DNA from 4 places in the Serratia liquefaciens ATCC 27592 genome. Region 4 is predicted to be linked to each of the others. Evidence: predicted binding sites of a transcription regulator. Region 4 holds the regulator's gene; each other region holds the start of a gene.
What was found. Region 4 encodes CRP, which controls carbon source genes, mostly activating them, when cyclic AMP is high. Its sites were predicted from a motif close to ATGTGANNNNNNTCACAT; they were not measured.
Positions count from the first base shown of each region.

Region 1: M495_RS11040 (6-phosphofructokinase) is a predicted target of CRP. The motif match lies at 1,286-1,303, and genes of this name have one in related genera.
Region 2: msrB (peptide-methionine (R)-S-oxide reductase MsrB) is a predicted target of CRP. The motif match lies at 2,058-2,075, and genes of this name have one in related genera.
Region 3: deoC (deoxyribose-phosphate aldolase) is a predicted target of CRP. The motif match lies at 2,416-2,433, and genes of this name have one in related genera.

Region 1 is NC_021741.1:2,340,095-2,344,280, reverse strand. Features, by position in the region: gene M495_RS11050 (NUDIX domain-containing protein) at 1-338, opposite strand, end outside; gene M495_RS11045 (DeoR/GlpR family DNA-binding transcription regulator) at 439-1,194, shown strand; gene M495_RS11040 (6-phosphofructokinase) at 1,579-2,559, shown strand; gene M495_RS11035 (PTS sugar transporter subunit IIB) at 2,570-2,884, shown strand; gene M495_RS11030 (PTS sugar transporter subunit IIC) at 2,877-4,186, shown strand, end outside.
Region 2 is NC_021741.1:2,885,012-2,889,197, forward strand. Features, by position in the region: gene M495_RS13430 (glycoside hydrolase family 18 protein) at 1-1,144, shown strand, start outside; gene M495_RS13435 (YeaC family protein) at 1,183-1,455, opposite strand; gene msrB (peptide-methionine (R)-S-oxide reductase MsrB) at 1,521-1,934, opposite strand; gene gapA (glyceraldehyde-3-phosphate dehydrogenase) at 2,283-3,278, shown strand; gene M495_RS13450 (D-hexose-6-phosphate mutarotase) at 3,359-4,186, shown strand, end outside.
Region 3 is NC_021741.1:563,429-567,614, forward strand. Features, by position in the region: gene M495_RS02620 (patatin-like phospholipase family protein) at 1-42, shown strand, start outside; gene M495_RS02625 (TatD family hydrolase) at 39-815, shown strand; gene M495_RS02630 (NupC/NupG family nucleoside CNT transporter) at 1,011-2,288, shown strand; gene deoC (deoxyribose-phosphate aldolase) at 2,655-3,434, shown strand; gene deoA (thymidine phosphorylase) at 3,503-4,186, shown strand, end outside.
Region 4 is NC_021741.1:4,845,746-4,849,931, reverse strand. Features, by position in the region: gene M495_RS22660 (YccS/YhfK family putative transporter) at 1-1,665, opposite strand, end outside; gene crp (cAMP-activated global transcriptional regulator CRP) at 1,720-2,352, opposite strand; gene M495_RS22650 (OsmC family protein) at 2,732-3,139, shown strand; gene M495_RS22645 (phosphoribulokinase) at 3,176-4,045, opposite strand.

The DNA of each region.
Region 1 (4,186 bases), 2.5 Mb from region 4:
TTTTGCACGATATAGCCGGTTTCTTCTTCCGCTTCAGCCCGGATGCGCTCTTCTGGCGACGCATTGTCCAGCAACCCGGCGGCAGCCTCTATCAGCATGCCGTCGTGCCCATTGACGAACGCCGGGAAGCGGAACTGACGCGTCAGCACTACCTTTTGCCTTTGCCGGTTAAACAGCAAAATGGTGGCTCCATCGCCGCGGTCGTAGGTTTCACGGCTTTGTCGCTGCCATACGCCATCGCGACGCAAAAAATCAAAGGTGGTTTTTTTCAGCAAATACCAGTCATCAGACAGTACCCGGGTTTCGACAATGCGAACCCGATCTTGGGTAGCGATCATGGTGCTCAACTCCACAAGCAGGAAAGGAAATTGATACTATCGTGCATTTTCGTGTATGATCAAGATATTTCGTGCAGCGCAAATTTAACGGGAAAACGCCATGCTCACCAGCCAACGTAAAAAAATCATTCTGGAAAAACTGGCTCAGGACGGACAGGTTCTGGCCAAACAGCTCAGCGAGATGTTCGGGTTGTCCGAAGATACCCTGCGGCGCGATCTGCGCGAATTGGACAGTGAAGGCCTATTGCAACGAGTGCACGGCGGAGCGCTGCCGGTCTCCCCGGCCATTGCCACCTTTGCCGAAAGAAACGGGCAGGAATCCGCCGCCAAACGTGCGATTGCCAAAGCCGCGGCGGCAATGATTACCCCTGGGCAAGTGGTGATTCTGGATGGCGGCACGACTTCTGCCGAATTGGTCAGGCAGCTCCCGCCCACGCTGGAAGCCACCGTCGTCACCCACAGCCCCAGCGTGGCCGTCGGTCTGGTAGACCACCCGAAGGTCGAAGTGATCCTGATCGGCGGGCGTTTATATAAACATTCGATCGTCAGCGTTGGCGCAGCCGCAGTGGAAGCCATGTCTCATATTCGCGCCGATATTTATTTTATGGGCGTGACTGGCGTGCACCCTACCGCCGGCCTGAGCACCGGCGATCTCGAAGAGGCTTACATCAAGCGGGCACTGGCCGCACGGGCGGCAGAAACCGTGGTATTGGCCTCGGCCGCCAAGCTCAATGCCGCCTCGCAATATGCCATTGGCGATATTTCCATGGCGCAGAGTATTATCGTCGAGCGCTCCACCGATGTTGCACTGACGGGCCCGCTGGAACAGGCCGGTTTGACCGTGGTTAGAGCCTGAATAACCTCAATCATTAAATAACTTAATAAATACGTGGTTATTTCTTTTATCCGCGTATTTATTAACGTCACACTCAGCGTATCGAATAAAAATGCGAGAGTTATCACACTTCATTAAACTTATTTCTTTGCTCCTCGCCATTGATGGCGGTAAAGCCGGCCTTAACGCGACGTGAACGCAACTCTTTGATTATTAATAATCATCATCTAAAAATCTCGAAGCCGCCAAAAATAAAATGAGATATCCTTCGCAAAATTAATCCTGCCGGCAAGCCTGTCAAGGCCATCCATAAAAATATTTGTGATTGTTTTGTGATGTCGCCTGCAAATTTTACCGATGCCAAAAATGACAATGATCTCCACGGAATTGGCTGGAGACAGGTATATGAAGATTGGCGTAGTAATAAGCGGCGGCGATGTCACCGGGATCAATAACTTTATTTTCCAGGTCGCCAGGTTGGCGCAGGCAGATATCATTCTGTTTAACGGCGGCATCCCCGGATTATTGGCTAATCAGCACCATCCTATTGCCCAACGCGATTTGGTTGATTTCTCCATTTCATCAATGCCGATAATCTCTTCCGGCCGCACGGCCAAGAAATTGACGGCTGGAGAATATGAAACCATCAGCAAACAGCTTAAGGCCTTGCACATAGACGTGCTTATTATGGCCGGTGGTGACGGGTCGCTGCAGTTTTTAAATACGCTCAGTGAATTCGGTATTAACTGTTTTGGCGTGGGGATGACTATCGACAATGACGTTTTCGGCAGTCATTACAGCATTGGCTTTTCCACCGCCTGCGAACAGGTGATAAATGAAGTTTCAAAACTGAGAAACACCGGGCGCGCCCTGCCCGGACGCGTGTTCATGATTGAGCTGCTGGGCGGTTACTGCGGGGAGTTGACGCTGCAATCGGCCATCAAATCCAATGCGGATTTTGCCCTGATCCCGGAATGCCAATATGCCTTGAATCAGCTGGCAGAGAAAATAACTCGACGACTTGAGCAGCAAAATAGCGTGATTATTTTGTGCTCAGAGGGTTATACCAAAGAATACTCGCCCGGTTTTCAAGGCGCTATCGACACCATGATAAAACAATTGGAGCCAAAAATTGGCGTGCGTATTCGTAAAACGATTATGGGCTACGGTCTGCGCAATGGTGAACCGACCGGCGAAGAGATTTATCAGGGGACCATTATGGCCAGCGAAGTGGTTCGCTGTATTCATTCAGGAATGAAGAACAAGGCAATCATTATTAATGCCGGCAACCAACCTATTCCCATCGATTTAATCAGCATGCAGAAACGTTTGGTTGATACCGAAGGACACCATTACAAACTCGCCAGGCAATTAAATATAATCTGAGGAGATACCCATGCTTAAAATACTGTGCGTATGTGGCTGTGGCCTCGGCTCCAGCTTTGCCATTGAAATGAGCGCAAGAGCGGTGCTGAAGAAATTAGAGATTGAGGCAGATATTGATCACACTACTATCTCTGAGGCCAGCGCCTTTAAATCAGATATTATTCTTACCCAGAAAACCTTCGCCGATATTTTAAATGCCGACGCCAGCGAAGAGGAAAAGAAGCGGGTCATTATTCTGCATCGGCTTACCGATAAAGTGGAAATTGAGCAAAAGATCGTGGCCTTCCTGAAAGAACGTGACATGAAGGAAACCCGCCATGAATAGCCTGATTGACTTTATCGTCAAAGATCTGTTGGGCCAGGCTTCCATTCTGGTCGCTTTTATCGCCATGCTGGGGCTATTGCTGCAGAAGAAATCCATCGGCAAAGTGGCCGAAGGCACCTTCAAAACCCTGCTGGGTTTCCTGATCATGATGGCGGGCATCAACATTATTGTCGGTGCCTTGACCTATCTGAACAGTATATTCACCCAAGGGTTCGGCATGACCGGTTATATCACCGACGTCGCCGCCATCGCCGGCTTGGCCAACCGCGAGTTGGGTTCAGAAGTGGCGCTGACCCTGATGGTAATTTTCGCGGTGAATATCATCATTGCGCGCATTACTCCGTTCAAATACATCTTCCTGACCGGCCAGGCATTGCTGTGGATGGCCACCATAGGGGCGGTGATCGGCTATAAGGCCGGGCTGACCGGCATGCCGCTGATTCTGACCGGCGGCATATTCGGCGGCGTGATGGCGGTCTTGATGCCTGCACTGGCCCAGCCGGTGGTGCGCAAAATTACCGGTTCGGACGATGTGGCCCTGGGGCACTTCTGCACCATCGGCTATCTGGTACAGGCTGCCGTCGCCAAGGTAGTCGGTAAGGGCTCCCGCTCTACCGAAGACCTGGAGTTGCCCGATAACTTCAAGTTCCTGCAGGACACCTACCTGTCGATGGCGGTGGTGATGATCCCGATGTATCTGATCCCAGCGCTGGCTGCCGGTCCGCAGTACATCGCCCAGTATGCCGGCGGCATGAATTACCTGATGTATTCCTTTATGCAGGCCATCCAGTTTGTCGCTGGCGTATTTATCCTCTACAGCGGCGTACGCCTGCTGCTCAATGAGCTGGTACCCGCCTTCCGCGGTATCGCCCTGCGCGTCGTGCCTGATGCCAAACCGGCGCTGGATTGTCCGGTGCTGTTCCCTTACGCCCCCAACGCGGTGATCGTCGGCTTCCTCGCCACCACCCTTGGCTCAATCATCGGCATGATCGTTTTCCCAATGTTCGGTCTGGCGATGATCCTGCCCGGTCTGCTGACCAACTTCTTCGCCGGCGGCACCGCAGGCATCTTCGGTAATGCGCTGGGTGGCCGTCGCGGCGCCATGATTGGCGGGGTGGTTCATGGCCTGTTTATCACCTTCCTGCCGGCCATTCTGGTACCGATGCTGGAAAGTTACGGCTTTGTCGGGGTGACCTTCAGCGACTCCGACGTCATCAGCAGTGGGCTGGTGATGGGACATGCTTTCCAGGGCAACTGGCTATTCATCGCCCTGTTCATCGCCTTCGTCACGCTGATTGCGTG
Region 2 (4,186 bases), 2.0 Mb from region 4:
CGGTGACATCAACAAGCTGGACGTCACGCAAATTACCCACCTCAATTACTCCTTCGGCCTGATCTACAACGATGAGAAAGACGAATCCAATCCTGCGCTAAAAGACCCGGCTCGCCTGCACCAGATTTATCTGTCACCTAAAGTGATGGCCGATCTGAAGCTGCTGCCGGTATTGCGTAAACAGAATCCGGAGTTGAAAGTGCTGCTGTCCGTCGGCGGTTGGGGTGCTCGCGGTTTTTCTGGTGCGGCGGCAACGCCAGAGAGCCGGACTGTATTTATCCGTTCGGTGCTGGACGTCATCAAGCAGTACCAACTGGACGGCATCGATCTCGACTGGGAGTACCCGGTTAACGGCGCCTGGGGGCTGGTCGAAAGCCAACCGGCGGACCGGGCCAACTTCACCGTGCTGCTGAAAGAACTGCATAGCGCCCTGAATAAAAATAAATTGCTGACCATCGCCGTGGGTGCCAACGTCAAAAGTCCGCAGGAATGGGTGGACGTCAAAGGTATTGCACCCTATCTCGATTACATCAACCTGATGACCTATGATATGGCGTACGGCACTCAGTATTTCAACTCCAATCTGTATGATTCCAAACAGTGGCCGACCGTCGCGGCAGCCGATCGCTACAGCGCCAATTTTGTCGTGGATAACTATTTGGCCGCTGGACTTAAACCGGCGCAGTTAAATCTGGGCATCGGTTTTTATGGTCGGGTACCCAAACGCGCCACTGAGCCCGGCATCGACTGGGACAAAGCCGACGCAGAGAAAAAACCTGTCACCCAACCCTATTTCACCGCGCGTGAAACCGCCGTCTTCAAATCACTGGCGTTGGATCTGACCAAGGACAGCTACTTCAAATATAACGATATCGTCAGCAAGCTGTTAAACGATCCACAGCGGCGCTTCAGCGCCCATTGGGACAGCGATGCCCAGGTTCCCTATCTGACGATGAAATCCGCCGAGGGCAAACCTTTATTCGCCATTTCGTACGAGAACCCACGCTCGGTTGAGCTGAAGGCTGATTACATCAAAAGCAAGGGATTAGGGGGCGCGATGTTCTGGGAATATGGCGCAGACGACAATAACCGGCTCGCGCATCAACTGGCGGAATCGCTGGGGATCAACGGCGGGAAAGGCTAAACCCACGGGGCGATGTCACTATCGCCCCGTTATTCGATTTACTGCGGTTTCAGCTTAGCCAAGGGTTCAGCGATAAACTGCTGTTTCAGCTCTTGCTTGCTCTTCATCACAATCTGACCGTCGGTGCCGATACTCATGTGTTGCGGATCGGCATTGTGCAACGACTGCCACAGCATGACCGCCTGCAGGCTGTTTTCTTTCTGTTCCGGAGTCAGGGCTACGCCATCCGGCCACTTGCCCAGCTCAACGGCTAATACCAGCCGTTGATAGATTTCCGGCGTCATGGCGGCAATCAGGTCTTTCACATCCATCAGGGCCTTTCCTTACTCGTGCAAGAATAATTTGCTGAATCGATTTTTCTAACAACGCACTAGCTCTAGCCAGCCGTTTTCTCACCGTTCTCACCGTCGGTAAAACTGAGCGACGCCGAGTTAACGCAAAAACGTTCGCCGGTTGGCTGCGGGCCGTCGGGGAAGACGTGGCCCAAATGCGCGTCACAGTGACCACAGCGGATCTCAACGCGATGCATATTATGTGAATTATCATCAAGATAACGAATAGCATCGTCGGATACCGGCTGATAGAAGCTCGGCCAACCGCAGCCGGAGTCGTACTTGCTGTCTGAGTAGAACAGCGGGTGGTTGCAGCACAGGCAATGGTACACGCCCTCGCGTTTGTTGTGCAGCAATTTGCCGGAATACGGCGCCTCGGTACCACGTTCCTGAGTCACATAACGTTGGATTTCATTCAGTTCCGTGGCCGGATGGTCAGGGGTTGTCTCTTTAGCCATTTGTGCGTTTCTCTGAATGTGGATAATGTCAACGAAAACAATGAGTAATAATAACAAAAAATTAACAACACTGCAGCGCTTTTTGGCCTAAACTGTAGCCCATAAAGGTCACGTCGCGGCAATATGTGATACCGATCACATATCTTATATGGACTGACTTTATACTTGGCGGTTTGACCCCATATTACGGATGAGGCCGAACGCAAACGGAACGTGCAATAAGCGCTCAAACCAGGCTGCGAGGTTTGATTTGCAGCAAGTATTGACACGATTCCGCTTGACGCTTGGTAAGGTTTTTGTAATTTTACAGGCAACCTTTTATTCACTAACAAATAGCTGGTGGAATATATGACTATCAAAGTAGGTATCAACGGTTTTGGCCGTATCGGTCGCATTGTTTTTCGTGCTGCTCAAGAACGTTCTGACATCGAAATCGTTGCAATCAACGACCTGTTAGACGCAGAGTACATGGCTTACATGCTGAAATATGACTCTACTCACGGCCGCTTCAACGGCACTGTAGAAGTTAAAGACGGCCACCTGGTTGTTAACGGCAAAACCATCCGTTGTACCTCAGAAAGAGATCCGGCTAACCTGAAGTGGAACGAAGTCAATGTTGACGTCGTTGCAGAAGCAACTGGCCTGTTCCTGACTGACGAAACTGCACGTAAACACATCGCTGCAGGCGCTAAGAAAGTTGTTCTGACTGGCCCATCCAAAGACGACACCCCAATGTTCGTTATGGGTGTGAACCACAAATCTTACGCTGGTCAGGAAATCGTTTCTAACGCTTCTTGTACCACCAACTGCCTGGCACCACTGGCTAAAGTTATCAACGACAAGTTCGGCATCGTTGAAGCGCTGATGACCACAGTGCATGCAACTACCGCAACTCAGAAAACCGTTGATGGCCCGTCTCACAAAGACTGGCGCGGCGGCCGCGGCGCATCTCAGAACATCATCCCTTCTTCTACCGGTGCTGCTAAAGCAGTAGGTAAAGTTATCCCAGAACTGAACGGCAAACTGACCGGTATGGCGTTCCGCGTTCCTACCCCGAACGTTTCTGTGGTTGACCTGACTGCTCGTCTGGCAAAACCAGCTTCTTACAAAGAAATCTGTGCTGCTATCAAAGCTGCATCTGAAGGCGAGCTGAAAGGCGTGCTGGGCTACACCGAAGACGAAGTGGTTTCTACCGATTTCAACGGCGAAACTCTGACTTCCGTATTCGATGCCAAAGCCGGTATCGCTCTGAGCGACACCTTCGTGAAACTGGTTTCTTGGTACGATAACGAAACTGGTTACTCCAACAAGGTTCTGGATCTGATCGCTCACATCTCCAAATAATGGATTGATGCAAAGCTGATGATGAGGGCGACATTTTTGTCGCCCTTTTTTTGTTTCTACGGCGAACAAAAGGCCAACCGATGAACGAAAAAATTTTCACCCTACCCGTTACTCAGCAAATTTCTCCTTATATCAGCCAACGGCAACTCGACGAACTGCCCGTGGTGGTGGTTTCCCACCCGAAAGTGCGTGCGGCTATCACGCTGCAAGGCGCGCATCTATTGGCCTGGCAACCCAGCGGTGAAAAGCCGGTCATTTGGCTGAGCAACAACACGCCATTTAAAAAAGGCAATGCTATCCGCGGCGGCGTCCCCATTTGCTGGCCCTGGTTTGGTCCGGTGGCAAAACCTTCTCACGGTTTCGCCCGCAATCAGCCCTGGAGTCTGACGGCGCATGATGAAGATGACAACGGCGTCATTCTCACCTTCACGCTGAAAGATAATGAGCAAACCCGTAGCCTGTGGCCACACGCCTTTACGCTGATTGCCCGATTCAAGCTAGGCGAGGAGTGTGAGATAGAGCTGGAGTCCCACGGTGATTATCAGGCCACTGCGGCGCTGCATAGCTACTTCCAGATCGGGGACATTGAACAGGTTAAGGTAGCCGGCCTCGGCGTGCCTTATATCGATAAAGTCGCTGGAGGCGCAGAGGCCAAACAGACCGGTGACGTGACCTTCGTTGGCCAGACCGATCGGGTTTATACCCAGCCGGAGGCCTTTAGCCTGATCAAAGATGCGGCGCTCCAACGCACCATTGAGGTTCATCACCATCACATGAGTGATGTGATTGCCTGGAACCCTGGCGTAGAGCTTTCTTGCAGCATGGCGGACATGCCTAACGACGGGTATAAAACCATGGTTTGCGTGGAAACCGGCCGCGTCAGCAAACCGCTGATCGCCGCAGGGGAA
Region 3 (4,186 bases), 960 kb from region 4:
CTGCCGGGTGACGTACCCCCGGGTGAAGGGGGGTTGCTGTGACCCCAGATTTCACCGATACCCACTGCCACTTCGATTTCCCGCCGTTCAGCGGACAGGAGCTTGAAAGCCTGGCGTTGGCCGAACGGGCGGGCGTAAGGCGTATTATCGTGCCGACGGTGACTGCCGACCGCTTTGCGCGGGTGGTAAAACTGGCGCGCGACTATCCGCCGTTGTTCGCAGCCCTCGGGCTGCACCCGCTGTATATTGCCCAGCATCAGGAAGCGGAGCTTGAACAGTTGGCGGGTTTTCTGGCCAGCCGACCTCGGAAGCTGGTGGCGGTGGGGGAGATTGGTCTGGATCTGTATATGGAGAACCCGCAGTTCGAACGGCAACAGCGGCTATTGAAGGCCCAGTTGAAACTGGCTAAAGAACACGACCTGCCGGTGATCCTGCATTCCCGCCGCAGCCACGATCAGCTGGCGGCGATGCTGCGTCGTAGTGAAGTGCCACGTCGTGGCGTCGTACATGGTTTTGCCGGTAGCCTGTCGCAGGCGCAGGCGTTTATACGCCTGGGCTATTACATTGGCGTGGGGGGCACCATCAGCTATGAGCGGGCGCAGAAAACCCGTAGCGTGATGGCTCAATTGCCGTTGACCTCCTTGCTGTTGGAAACCGATGCGCCGGACATGCCGCTGGCCGGTTACCAGGGGCAGCCCAACCGCCCTGAACGTGCCGCCGAAGTTTTCCAGGAACTGTGCCGCTTGCGCCCCGAGTCAGCCGAGGATATTGCCGCCCAGTTGCAACACAACACTCACGCCCTGTTTACCCTTTAGGTGTCTAACCCGCCATAACTGTGATGATGCTCACGTTATAAGATTTTCATTTGCTTCCTGTTGTATGCATTTGTGACATAAATCGGTACGAGGGGTACCTCGCTCCGTATAATCGCTCCCCGAAATTACTCTAAAGCAACCCCGTGTTCCTCTCTGACAGGGATGCATTTCTTTTTCGCAACAGGGATACTTTGCATGCAACTCATCATGAGCCTGGTTGGCATGGCGGTGCTGATCGCCATTGCGGTGCTGCTCTCCAGCAACCGCCGCGCGATTAACCTGCGCACCGTTATTTGGGCATTTGTTCTTCAGGTCGCCATCGGCGCGCTGGTGCTGTACGTTCCAGTTGGTCGCGCGATTCTCGGCGGCATGTCGGCGGGCGTAGCTAACGTGATCGCCTACGGCAACCAGGGGATCTCCTTCATCTTCGGTGGCCTGGTTTCCGACAAGATGTTTGAAGTCTTCGGCGGCGGCGGTTTTGTGTTCGCGCTGCGCGTACTGCCGGTGATCGTGTTCTTCTCCTCGCTGATTGCGGTGCTGTATTACCTCGGTATCATGCAATTGGTGATCCGCGTGTTGGGCGGTGGCTTGCAAAAGCTGCTGGGTACCTCACGGACCGAATCACTGTCGGCGACCGCTAATATTTTCGTCGGCCAAACCGAGGCCCCGCTGGTGGTGCGCCCGTATATCGCTACCATGACCCAGTCTGAGCTGTTTACCGTGATGTGCGGTGGCCTGGCCTCGGTAGCCGGTTCCGTATTGGCAGGTTATGCCCAGATGGGGGTGCCGCTGGAATATCTGATCGCCGCTTCATTTATGGCTGCTCCGGGTGGCTTGCTGTTCGCCAAGCTGATGGTGCCGGAAACCGAAAAAACCCACGATAAAGACGACGCGATGAAATTGATCGCAGAAGATGAACGCCCGGCCAACGTGATCGATGCGGCAGCTTCAGGTGCGGCTTCCGGCATGCAGCTGGCGCTGAACGTCGGCGCGATGCTGTTGGCGTTTATCGCGTTGATCGCTTTGCTGAACGGCATTCTTGGCGGTATCGGCGGCTGGTTCGATTATCCGCAGCTGTCGCTGGAACTGATACTTGGCTGGGTATTCTCACCGATCGCCTTCCTGATCGGCGTGCCTTGGCATGAAGCGATGGCGGCCGGCTCGTTTATTGGCCAGAAGATTATCGTTAACGAATTCGTCGCCTACATGAACTTCGGTGCTTACCTGCGTCCGGACGACGTGGTGGCGGCAGAAGGGCTGCAGGTGCTGTCGGCGCACACCAAGGCGATCATCTCCTTTGCGCTGTGCGGCTTTGCCAACCTGTCGTCGGTGGCGATCTTGCTCGGCGGTCTGGGCAGTATGGCGCCGAACCGTCGTCATGACATCGCGCGCTTCGGCCTGAAAGCCGTGGCTGCGGGTACGCTCTCCAACCTGATGAGTGCGACCATCGCCGGGTTCTTCCTGGCGCTGTAATCCCGGTCCTGTCCTGTGATAGCGCCGCGAGCCCTATTGCAGGACACCGCCTATACTCTAAGACGGGCGCAACGTGCCGTGCCCGCGTCCGTTTCTTTAGCGAATTTGTGAACGATATCGCGTTATTTTGTGATGTTCTTCACATATAATTCCGGCCTGTTACAGTGTTATTTCATATAGTGTGACCCTGAGCGCGAATTGCCCCCGGCGATCGTGTTCAAATAGCTATTACTGACCCTGCGCGATGCGAAGGGTTATGTGCGGTGAGAAGGATCTCAGTTGCCGCGGTGGGAACCCGTTCCCCAGCGCTATCTTCAAGGAACCAAGTCCGCTCGCCAACACCCAGGTACTCAGTTGGAGAGTTTTATGACCGAATTAACCGCAGCAGCGCAACGTGCGCTGACCTTAATGGATTTGACCACGCTGAACGACGATGACACCGATGAAAAAGTGATCGCGCTGTGTCGTCAGGCCAATAGCCCGGCCGGCCATACGGCGGCCATCTGTATTTACCCGCGTTTTATCCCGGTGGCGCGCAAGGCTCTGCGTGAGCAGGGGACGCCGGACATCCGCATTGCGACCGTCACCAATTTCCCGCATGGCAACGACGATATTGAAATCGCGCTGGCGGAAACGCGCGCGGCTATCGCCTATGGCGCCGATGAGGTGGACGTGGTGTTCCCTTACCGCGCGCTGATCGCCGGTAACGAGCAGGTGGGTTTTGAACTGGTCAAACAGTGCAAGCAGGCTTGCCAGGCCGCCAACGTGCTGTTGAAAGTGATCATTGAAACCGGTGAGCTCAAGCAGGCCAGCCTGATCCGTAAAGCATCGGAAATCGCCATCAACGCCGGCGCTGACTTTATCAAAACCTCTACCGGTAAAGTGCCGGTCAACGCAACGCTCGAAAGCGCGGAGCTGATGATGTCGGTGATCCGCGATCTTGGCGTTGCCAAAACGGTGGGCTTCAAGCCGGCCGGTGGCGTACGCACAGCGGAAGACGCGCTGCATTATCTGCAACTTGCCGATCGTATTCTGGGCGAAGGTTGGGCCGATGCGCGTCATTTCCGCTTCGGGGCTTCCAGTCTGTTAGCCAGCCTGCTGACGACGCTGGGCCACAGTGCCGGGCAGTCCGGCAGCGGTTACTGAACGATTACGTCGGCAAGGCGAGATAATCGCCGGCCTGCACTCTACTCTAGCTAAAACAGGGGGACGCTTTGTTCCTGGCCCAAGAAATTATCCGTAAGAAACGTGACGGTCAGCCGTTGAACGAAGCAGAAATTCGCTTTTTCATCAATGGCATCCGTGACAACGTCGTTTCAGAAGGTCAAATTGCCGCGCTGGCGATGACCATTTATTTCCACGATATGACCATGCCGGAGCGCGTGGCGCTGACCATGGCAATGCGTGATTCCGGTACCGTGCTGGACTGGAAAAGCCTGTCACTGAACGGGCCACTGGTCGACAAGCACTCCACCGGCGGCGTGGGCGATGTCACTTCGCTGATGCTGGGCCCGATGGTGGCGGCTTGCGGCGGCTATGTGCCGATGATCTCCGGCCGTGGTTTGGGCCATACCGGCGGTACGCTGGACAAGCTGGAAGCGATCCCGGGCTTTAATATCTTCCCGGACGACAATGCCTTCCGCAAAATTATTCAGGACGTGGGCGTGGCGATTATCGGCCAAACCAGCTCGCTGGCACCGGCGGACAAACGCTTCTACGCGACCCGTGATATCACTGCTACCGTAGATTCCATTCCGCTGATCACCGCCTCTATTCTGGCGAAGAAGCTGGCGGAAGGCCTGGATGCGTTGGTGATGGACGTCAAAGTCGGTTCCGGTGCCTTTATGCCAACCTACGCACTGTCGGCCGATTTGGCGCAGGCGATTGTTGGCGTAGCC
Region 4 (4,186 bases):
CAGCGCGTTATGCGCCTGATTGACCTGCATGCGGGCATAAGCCAGCGCGCTGGGATCGGGTTCTTGCTCTTCCAGCAACAGGCGCAGCGCCTGCTGATCGTTTTCCAACGCCTGGTGGGCGTTCTTGCGTAGCAGACCGCTTTGCCACTGTGGCCACAGCCAGATGGTACTACCGAACACCAGCACGCAGCCGATCAGCGTGTCGATCAGGCGCGGCACCAGGAAGTGGGTGCCGTTCAGTGCCAACAGTTGCAGGGTGTAAACCGCCGTCACCGTAAAGCCAATTACCGCCAGCCCGTAATTTTTACGTGAAACCAGATAGGCCAGCAGCGTGATCACCAGCATCACGCCCAGCGTCTCAGCCTCGGGCAGCTGCAGCTGCAGTAACCCGGCGGCAATCACCAACCCAACCAGAGTGCCGAGCGCACGGTGCTGGATGCGTACCCGGGTGGCGTTGTAGCCGTTTTGGCTCACCAGCATGATGGTCAGCAAGATCCAGTAAGGTTTTGGCAGATTGAATATCATCCCCAGGCTGCTGCCCGCTGCCAGGGTGACTCCCAGCCGAGCCGCATTGCGCAGGGCGTTGGATTTGAACGACAGGTAACTGACCAGCGCGGGCCAGAATGGCAGACGGTTTTGATTGGCCATCAGATCGCGTCGGTAGAGTGGGTGCTGGGTGCGCAGCAGGCGGGCGATGCGGCTGAAGTGGTAATAACAGAATTGGCCGACCGGGTTATCCGGGTGTTGCGCCGCCACTTTTTCCAGGGCTGCCAGCTCATGATCCATGTTGAAACGCTGAGAATGCTGATGATAGAGGATATCGTGCGCTACCGTGCGCAGCCGATTGGCAATCACCTGTGCATTGCGGCGGATAATGGCTTCGGCCTGGCTCTGCTCTACCAGTTTTTGGACTTCTTCCGGCAGATGCAGGCTGACGGTGATATGTTCCTGCAAATCCAGCGCGACCTGAAAGGTGCGTTGCAGGCGCTTTTGTTCGAGATTGCTGGCATGGGGCAGAAAATTAAGCTGCTGATACAGCAAGGTGATCAGGTCCATGACCTTTTGCTGGCGCACCAGCAGCGGTGGTAAGGCGGTCTGCGGATCGGTGTGCTGGGTCAACAGCGAATATTTGGCTTCGAAGTAGTCCGCCAGCTCCAGATAGAGCTGATTGAGCGACTCGCGCATCGGTTGCTCTTTCCACAGCTTGAACCAGAACCAGGTAAACAGGCCGTACCAGGCGGTACCCACGATATATAACACCGGCGCGTGCCAAAGCGGCACCGTACCGGCCATGCTGAGGGAGAAGATGGCGGCAACCAGCGCGGCGGGCAGCAGGCGGGCGTGCAGTGGGCTGATTTCGCCGCTGACGCCAAGCAACAGTGCCAGACCGAGCATCAATGCGGGCAGCGGTACTTGCCACAGCAGTGCCTGTTGCAGCAGCAGGCTGCTAAGCGCAAAGAGCGAGCCGCCGACGATCAGGCGTTTAAAGAAGCGTTTGTGGGGCGTGTCCAGCCCGGCGATGTTGCAGCAGGCGGGAACCAGGGAAAATAGTAGGCCGTATTGCAGTTGGCCGATCAGCAGCCCGAGCAGAACCGGCAGGCACAGCACCAGCGTTTGTCGCAGTGCATAGTTGACTTCCGGATGATAAATCAGTCGGCGCCACATGATAAATCGGGGCATAAAAAAACGGCGCGAATTATCGCGCCGTTTTTTCAGTGATTAACGGGTGCCGTAAACGACAATAGTTTTGCCGTGAGCGGAGATCAGGTTTTGATCTTCCAGCATTTTCAGAATACGACCCACGGTTTCACGAGAGCAACCGACGATCTGGCCAATTTCCTGACGGGTGATTTTAATCTGCATGCCATCCGGATGGGTCATGGCATCAGGCTGTTTCGCCAGGTTCAGCAGGGTTTGCGCGATGCGGCCCGTAACGTCCAGGAAGGCGAGGTTACCCACTTTCTCAGAGGTTATCTGCAGGCGGTTTGCCATCTGGGCAGACAGGCGCATCAGGATGTCCGGGTTTACCTGAATCAGCTGGCGGAATTTCTTGTAGGAAATTTCAGCCACTTCACAGGCGGTCTTCGCCCTAACCCAGGCGCTACGCTCCTGACCTTCTTCAAATAATCCAAGCTCGCCGATGAAATCCCCCTGGTTAAGGTAGGACAGGATCATCTCTTTACCTTCTTCATCCTTAATCAGCACCGCGACGGAGCCTTTGACGATGTAGTAAAGCGTTTCGGCTTTTTCACCTTGGTGAATCAGCGTACTTTTGGATGGATATTTGTGGATATGGCAATGAGACAGGAACCATTCGAGAGTAGGGTCTGTTTGCGGTTTGCCGAGAACCATTCGCTGTTATCCTCTGTTGTTATCGCTGCCTTGTGTCACAGGGGTCAGAGTTCCCTGTAAAACGTGCTGTCGCCGTTGTTTTAATGGTGGCTATCAGCAGGTTTTGAGGCGTGTCATAAATATACGCTGTCGCTCTAGCATATTAACTTGCCGGGAGAGCTGCAAGCTACATTCTGTTAACATACCGGTAAAGGAGCCTTTCCCTGGGAGTTTCCCTGAAATCAGTGTCCCGGAAAGATTTATTGCGGCTCTGTTTGTAGCACAGAGTGAGGCGGGTGTCTCGTGTTGTCTCGCTTCAGCATGATTAGCATCAGGTTCCGTTGCCAGTTTCTATGCGAAAGCGTACTCTGATTTTAAGAAATTAACCGGAGTGACCAGCATGCAGGCAAGAGTTAAGTGGGTGGAAGGGCTGACGTTTCTGGGTGAATCCGCGTCTGGCCATCAGGTATTGATGGACGGCAACGCCGGCGATAAAGCACCCAGTCCGATGGAAATGGTGCTGATGTCAGTAGGGGGCTGCAGTGCTATCGACGTGGTGTCGATCCTGCAAAAAGGACGCAACGACGTACGTGATTGCGAGGTGAAACTGACCTCTGAACGCCGCGAAGAAGCGCCACGGTTGTTTACCCATATCAACCTGCATTTTATCGTGACCGGCAAAGATTTGAGCGACAAGATCGTGGAACGTGCGGTCAACCTGTCAGCTGAGAAGTACTGTTCGGTTTCACTGATGCTGAGCAAAGCCGCCAGCGTGACCCACAGTTTTGAAATCCGCGACCTGGCGTAACGGATAAAGGGGCGCGGTTGTACCGCGCCCCGTAGATTACTCGATTTTTTTCCCTTCCAGCAGTCGCTGCACCAGCGGCGCCATGATCAGTTCCATCGCCAGCCCCATTTTGCCACCCGGCACCACCAGCGTATTGATATGCGAGATAAAAGATCCCTGCAGCATTGCCAGCAGATAAGGGAAGTCGATCTGGTCCAGCCCGCGGAAGTGGATCACCACAAAGCTCTCGTCCAGCGAAGGGATAGCCTTGGCGGCGAACGGGTTGGAGGTGTCTACCGTCGGCACCCGTTGGAAGTTGATATGGGTACGTGAGAACTGCGGCGTGATGTAGTTGATGTAGTCTTCCATCGAACGAACCACCGAATCCATTACCGCTTCGCGGGAGTGACCGCGTTCACCGGTATCGCGGATCAGCTTCTGGATCCATTCCAGGTTCACGATCGGTACTACGCCGACCAGCAGATCGACGTGTTTGGCCACGTCGATGTGTTCAGTCACGACGCCACCGTGGAGCCCTTCGTAGAACAGCACGTCGGTCGGTGCCGGCAAGGCTTCCCATGGGGTGAAAGTGCCGGGAACCTGATTATAGGGTACCGCTTCATCGTAGGTATGAAGATACTTGCGTGAGCGACCGGTGCCGTTTTTGCCGTAGTCGAGAAAGCTTTGTTGCAGCAGGCCGAAGTCATTGGCTTCGGGGCCGAAATAGCTGATATGGCGGCCGAGATCGCGCGCTTTGCGGATCGCCGCGTCCATTTCCGGCCGGGTGTAGCGGTGGAAACTGTCGCCTTCCAGCTCGGCGGCGCGGATGTTCAACTGCTGAAAGATTTTACGGAACGCCACGCTGGTGGTGGTGGTGCCGGCCCCGCTGGAGCCGGTCACTGCGATAACGGGATGTTTGGCGGACATGGTGGTAGGTCACTCCGTGTTAAATGCGCAGGCGTCAGATATGATTATTGGTCTGTTTGACGCCCTTTCGCCAAGGGCAAAATTCCGCGCGTTGGTTTGCAATAACCCATTGTTACCTGATTTTTTCCGTCAGTCATAGAA